One region of the Sphingomonas sp. S-NIH.Pt3_0716 genome, then DNA from elsewhere that is predicted to be linked to it. Evidence: riboswitches for the same ligand, from Rfam matches in the RefSeq annotation. Region 1 holds a riboswitch; the other holds the start of a gene.
What was found. A riboswitch is a leader RNA that binds a small molecule or an ion and turns the genes downstream of it on or off. The one in region 1 is predicted to bind S-adenosylmethionine.
Positions count from the first base shown of each region.

Region 2: it holds a riboswitch for S-adenosylmethionine, as region 1 does, so the genes downstream of both, BRX37_RS13505 (threonine aldolase family protein) here and BRX37_RS11675 (homoserine O-succinyltransferase) in region 1, are expected to answer to the same signal.

Region 1 is NZ_QLJK01000012.1:65,572-68,970, forward strand. It holds gene fabF (beta-ketoacyl-ACP synthase II) at 1-706, shown strand, start outside; gene mltG (endolytic transglycosylase MltG) at 816-1,787, shown strand; SAM-I-IV-variant riboswitch at 1,848-1,956, shown strand; gene BRX37_RS11675 (homoserine O-succinyltransferase) at 1,996-2,922, shown strand; gene BRX37_RS11680 (sugar transporter) at 2,933-3,352, opposite strand.
Region 2 is NZ_QLJK01000015.1:21,218-24,616, forward strand. It holds gene BRX37_RS13485 (heme exporter protein CcmB) at 1-261, opposite strand, end outside; gene ccmA (heme ABC exporter ATP-binding protein CcmA) at 252-869, opposite strand; gene BRX37_RS13495 (metallopeptidase family protein) at 866-1,273, opposite strand; gene BRX37_RS13500 (4a-hydroxytetrahydrobiopterin dehydratase) at 1,314-1,604, shown strand; SAM-I-IV-variant riboswitch at 1,640-1,749, shown strand; gene BRX37_RS13505 (threonine aldolase family protein) at 1,807-2,853, shown strand; gene BRX37_RS26730 (hypothetical protein) at 3,092-3,399, shown strand, end outside.

The DNA of each region.
Region 1 (3,399 bases):
GGACGATGCTGACGTGATGCTGGCGGGTGGCGCGGAAAGCGCGATCTGCCCGATCGGCATCGCCGGCTTCGCCCAGGCGCGTGCGCTGTCGACCGGCTTCAACGACACGCCGGAAAAGGCGTCGCGTCCCTATGACGTCAACCGTGACGGCTTCGTCATGGGCGAAGGCGCGGGCGTGGTCGTGCTGGAAGAATATGAGCGGGCCAAGGCGCGCGGCGCGAAAATCTATGCCGAAGTCATCGGCTATGGCCTGACCGGCGACGCCTATCATGTCACCGCGCCGCACCCGGAAGGCAATGGCGGTTTCCGTTCGATGCAGATGGCGCTCAAGCGCTCGGGCCTCAGCCTGGAAGATATCGACTATGTGAACGCGCATGGCACCTCGACCCCGCTGGGCGACGAACTGGAACTGGGCGCGGTCAAGCGTCTGTTCGGCGATCATCTGGGCAGCATGTCGATGTCGTCGACCAAGTCGGCGATCGGCCACCTGCTGGGCGGCGCGGGCGCGGTGGAGAGCATCTTCTGCATCCTCGCCATGCGCGACCAGATCGTGCCGCCGACGCTCAACCTCGACGAGCCGAGCGAAAGCTGCAAGGGCGTGGACCTGGTCCCGCACGTCGCCAAGGAACGCAAGGTGCGCGCGGTGCTGAACAACTCGTTCGGCTTCGGCGGCACCAACGCCTCGCTCATCATGAAGGCGATCTGATACGCCTGATCCTCCCCTGCAAAGGGGAGGATCATGTAAGCCATAGCCGGTTGGGCATTATTTGGGTCGGGCAGTTGGGATGATGGCAAGACGATCCGGCGCAAATCCGGTGCGGCGACTGGGCTGCATCATCCTTCTGATCGGCCTAGCCGTTGTCGCCTTTGTCGGTTTCCGCTTCGTCCATGGCTGGACCGAGACGGGGCCGGCCACCCAGGATATCAGCATCGTCGTGCCGGAGGGATCGACCCTGTCCGACGCTGCTGTGCTGCTGAAATCGGCCGGCGCGGTGCGTTCTGCCGATGCCTTCCTGACCCGCGCGAAGGTCTTTGGCGGCGCCAAGCCGATCAAGGCCGGCGAGTTCGTGGTGCCTAAGGGCGCCAGCAACCGCGAGATATTGTCGATCCTGCAGGGCGGCAAGACGTTGACCCGGCTGGTCACTATCCCCGAAGGCATGCCGTCGATCCTGGTGCAGGAACGGCTGATGGCCAATGACGAGCTGACCGGCGAAGTCACGGTGCCGCAAGAGGGCAGCGTGCTGCCCGACAGCTATGCCTTCGACAAGGGCGAGCCGCGCGCCGCCGTGCTGAAGCGGATGCAGGCGGCGATGGACAAGGCGCTGGCGAAGCTCTGGGCCGAACGCGCGCCCAATACGATCGCCAAGTCGCCCCAGGAGGCGATCATCCTCGCCTCGATCGTCGAGAAGGAGACCGCGATCGCCAAGGAGCGACCGATGGTCGCGGGCGTCTACAGCAACCGCCTGCGCAAGAACATGATGCTGCAGGCCGATCCGACGATCATCTATCCGATCACCAGGGGCAAGCCGCTCGGCCGCCGGATCAAGAAGTCCGAGATCGCCGACGTCAACGACTACAACACCTATGCCATGACCGGCCTGCCCAAGGGGCCGATCGCCAATCCGGGCCGCCTGTCGATCCTGGCGGTGCTGCACCCGGCGGAGACGAATGCGCTCTATTTCGTCGCGGACGGGAAGGGCGGCCATATCTTTGCCGACACCTATCAGCAGCATAATGAGAATGTGCGGAAGTGGTTCGAGATCCGCCGCGCGCGGGGCGAGCTGTAAAGCCCGGCTTGGCCGATATATAGCCGGGCTTGCCACATGGTCCGGCGCGCGCTAGGGATAGTCCAGCATCAAGAGTTGGGGCGACGCCCAACGCCAACCTGCCGTTCCGGGCAAGGTGGCACTCCCGATCCGGGAGGATGTGGCCGATCCGGCAACAAAGCGGACCTCAGCCACCGATCGTCGCCCCGCCAGGAAGGACTGACGAGACGTGCCGATCAAGATTGCCGACGACCTGCCCGCCCGCCGCACGCTGGAAGCCGAGGGCGTTGCCGTGATGGGCGAGGCGGATGCGGTGCGGCAGGATATCCGCCCGCTGCGGATCGCGCTGCTGAACCTGATGCCCAACAAGATCGATACCGAGACGCAGCTTGCCCGGCTGCTTGGCGCCTCGCCGTTGCAGGTGGAACTGACATTGGTGCGGATCAGCGACCATGTGTCGCGCAACACCTCGGCCGATCATATGCAGTCCTTCTACCGCGCCTGGACCGATGTGCGCGACGAGCGGTTCGACGGCTTCCTGATCACCGGCGCGCCGGTCGAGCATCTGCCGTTCGAGGAGGTGAGCTACTGGCAGGAACTGCGCGCGATCTTCGACTGGACCCAGACCCATGTGCATCGTTCGCTCAGCATCTGCTGGGCGGCGCAGGCGGCGCTCCATCATTTCCACGGGGTCGAGAAACATGCGCTGGAGCGCAAGGCGTTCGGCGTGTTCCGCCATCGCAACCATGCCCCGGCCTCGCCCTATCTGCGGGGCTTTTCGGACGATTTCTCGATCCCGGTGTCGCGCTGGTCGGAAGTGCGGCGGGAATCGCTGCCGGTCGATCGCGGGCTGCAATTGCTGGCCGACAGCGCGGAGACCGGGCCTTGCCTGGTCCATGATCCGCGCCATGGCTTCCTGCACATGTTCAACCATGTCGAATATGACACGCGCACCCTGGGCGACGAATATGCGCGCGACGGCGGCCGCCAGATGCCGGCCCATTATTTTCCCGACGACGACCCGACCCGCCCGCCGGAAAATCGCTGGCGCAGCCATGCCCATCTGCTGTTCGGCAACTGGATCAACGATCTCTACCAGACCGCGCCGTTCGACGTGGACATGATCGGCCAGGAGATATTGCAGAGCGCGGCCTGATCGGCGCCGATCAGCGCAGCAGGCCCTTGGCCGCCTGACTGCGGGCGTGGAGCCACTGGCCGATGCCGATCAGGATGATGACGGCCGGGAAGATCGCCGCGCCCGCGCCCTTCACCGCCAGCAGGTCGGTGCCAAGGAACGTGTGTCCGAACTGGACGATCACCGCGAGCAGCGACAGCAGGAACAGCGGCACCGCGACGCGGCGGCGCAGCAGCAGGGCGATCGCGCCCAGCGTGCCAGCGCCCACCGCCACCGCATAGACGGCCCAGGCCCAGCCGGGCATCTGGGCAAAGGCGCGTGCGGTGTCGGGATCGGTTTTGGCGAGTTCGCCGAGGTCGGCGCCATATTGCATGACGAAGGCGGCGACCCCCATCAGGTTCCATAGCAGCAGGATGACGGCGATGATGACGAAGGATGCCGGTGCGCGCATGATGCTTCCCCTCCTGATCCACGCCTGCTTGCCGGGCGCGGCATCTG
Region 2 (3,399 bases), on a different contig from region 1:
GATGCCGCGCAGCGCGATCTGGTCCAGGATGCCGGCGTCGCGATCGGGGGCGACCAGCCGATCGACCGGCAGCAGGCTGGCGAGCAGCGCCGCGATCCACAGCATGCCGCCGCCGGTGCGGGCGAGCAGGGCGGCGTCGGGTCCGACAGCAAAGGGGTAGAGGCTGGCGACCAGCAACAGGAAGGCGACCGGCAGCCACAGCCCGGCCGAGCGCCAGGCCTGTCCCAGGTCGCGGGCGACGAGCAGGGCGATCAGTCGCATGACGCCTCCTGCGCCGGGTCCGGCACATGGGCGGCCATGGCGATCCGCACCGGATCGGTCAGCGGCAAAGGCTGGTGCGAGGCGGCGACGACGATGCCGCCGGCCGCCAGATGGTCCGCCACCGCCGCGCCGAGCAGCGCGACCGACGCATCGTCCAGGCCATTGGCCGGTTCGTCGAGCAGCCAGATATCCGCGCCGCTGGCGATCACGCGGGCGAGCATGGCGCGCTTGCGCTGGCCGGTGGAAAGCATGCGGACGGGCACGTCGCGCAAGGGGGCGAGCGCCATGGCGTGGAGCGCGCGGTCGAGCGCGGCGTCATCGGCCCGATCGAGCTTCGCCCAGAAGCCGAGTGCGCGGTGGAGCGGCAATTCCATGTCGAGCGCCAGCCGCTCGTCGGCCAGCGCGACGCCGCCCTGGCGGTCGATCGTCCCGGCATAGGCGGGCAGCAATCCGGCGCACTGGCGCAGCAGGCTCGACTTGCCGATGCCGTTGGCGCCGTGCAGCAAGGCGCTGCCGCCGGCCGCCAGCACCAGGTCGACGCCGGCAAAGAGCAGGCGTCCGCCGCGCAGACAGGCCAGGCCCGACAGGCGCAGCGCCGCGCCGCTCATGGGGCGACCATATCCTCCAGCACATGCATGTCGATGTCCGACAGGCCGAAATGATGGCCGATTTCATGCACCACGACATGGGTGATGAGCGCTTCGAGCGGCACGCCGGTTTCGACCCATTCGTCGAGCAGCGGGCGGCGGAAAAGATGCACGGTCGGCGGCAGGTCGCCGGTCTGCGCCTCCTGCCCGAAGGGACGGCCGCTATAGAGGCCGGTCAGGCCGAACGGATCGTCAATCTCCATCTCCTTCAGGATATCGGCGTCGGCAAAATCCTCGACCAGCATCACGACATTGGAGAGATAGGAACGAAAGGGCTCGGGCAGGCGGCTCAGGGCCTCCAGCGCGAGTGTCTCGATTTCCTGTGGGGTAGGGGCGAAGCGGAACGATTGACCAGTGTCAGGCATGGCTGTCACATAGGCGAAAGAAATAACGCAGGATAGAGAAATGCTTGCCAGACTGAACGAAACGGAACGGGCGATCGCGCTGGCGGATTTGCCCGAATGGACGGCGGTCACCGAACCGGACGGGATTGCGCGCAGCTTCGCCTTTCCCGACTTCGTCGCCGCCTTCGGCTTCATGACGCGCGTCGCGCTGCTGGCGGAAAAGGCGGACCATCATCCCGAATGGTCCAACGTCTATAACCGCGTCGAAATCACGCTCACCACCCATGATGCCGGCGGCCTGTCGCAACGGGACATCGATCTGGCGAAGGGGATAGAGGCGCTGCTGCGCTGATGCTTGACGCGGCATCGTCCGGCCGATAATCGCCCCGGCAACATCAAGAGTCGGGCCAACGTCCGACACCAACCTGCTCCCCGAGCAAGGTGGTGCCCCTCGCCAAGAGGGGGATGTGGCCGGACCGGCAATCCAACGGGACATGCAGCCACGACGACGTTGATCCGATGCTTGGTCACACACCAGCAGACGGAAGCATGACGTGCCCATTTCCACACAGCAATTTGCCAGCGACAATTATGCCGGGGCCTGCCCCGAGGCGCTCGACGCGATGCTCGCGGCGAACAGCGGATCGGCGACGGCCTATGGCGAGGATGAATGGACGCAGCGCGCGGCGGACAATTTCCGCACCCTGTTCGGCGGCGATGCGGAGGTCTTCTTCGTCTTCAACGGCACCGCCGCCAATTCGCTGGCGCTCGCGGCGCTGTGCCAATCCTATCATAGCGTCATCTGTTCGGCGGCCGCCCATGTCGAGACCGACGAATGCGGCGCGCCCGAATTCTTCTCCAACGGGTCGAAGCTGCTTGCCGCGCCCTCGGTCGATGGCAAGCTGACGCCCGACGCGATCCGGCAGCTCGCGACCAGCCGGTCCGACATCCATTTCCCCAAGCCGCGCGTCGTCACCATCACCCAGCCGACCGAGACCGGCCTTGTCTACACGGTCGAGGAAGTGCGCGCGATTTCCGCCGTGTGCCGCGAACTGGGGCTGAAACTGCATATGGACGGCGCGCGCTTTGCCCATGCCTGCGCCAGCCTGGGCTGCGATCCGGCGGAGATCAGCTGGAAGGCGGGCGTCGACGTGCTCTGCTTTGGCGGCACCAAGAATGGCATGGCCGTGGGCGAGGCGGTGATCTTCTTCGATCGCGCGCTGGCGCAGGATTTCGACTATCGCTGCAAGCAGGCGGGGCAATTGGCGTCGAAGATGCGCTTCCTGTCAGCGCCCTGGATCGGCCTGCTGGAAAGCGGTGCCTGGCTGCGCAACGCGCGCCACGGCAATGATTGCGCGCGCCGGCTGGCGGCGGCGATCGCCGACTTGCCCGATGTCAGCCCGATCTTCCCGGTGGAGGCCAATGCGTTGTTCCTGTCCGCCCCCGCGCCGGTGCTGGACGCGCTGCGCGCGCGCGGCTGGCGCTTCTACACCTTCATCGGCGGCGGCGCGCGATTCATGTTCGCCTGGGATGCGCAGGTGGAGCGGGTCGACGAACTGGCCCGCGACATCAGGGAAGCCTGCCTGGCGGTCGCCGCCTGACCACAAGCTGATCCGAATAGGCGCAAGGGCATGGGCGCGCTGGCGCGGGTGCGCGTTTGCCCATGTCCTTGTTACGATATCGAAATGTCATCATGCAGCGGGGTAGGATAGCGGGATGATCCGTTGAGGATGCTCCAAAGCGGATGATCTTGCCTGGTCCAGCCAATTGAAAAGAGGCGCTGATCCGGGCCTTTATCACGCCGCTGGCACAGGGGCCGGTGCGTGGACGGAGGCTGTCATGAAGAGGATCGGATGGTTGCTGCTGGGCGTCATGGCGCCGCAGCCGGGGCAGGCGCAGGAGGCGGCACCGATGGCCGAAGCGCGGGCGGCGATCGAGACCGCCGATCTGGCCGCGCTGCCGCCGGAGGTGCGCGCTGCGATCGGCCGGGCCTATTGGGTGTCGGAAATCCTGCAGATACGGGGCGTCGAGAAGGTGCCGGGCCAGACGCTGGCGGTCGACGAATTGATCTTCAAGCCTGATGGCATGATCGAGTTTACCGGCCAGCATCCTTGGGTGCTGCTGTTCGCCAAGCGGATGCGGATCGA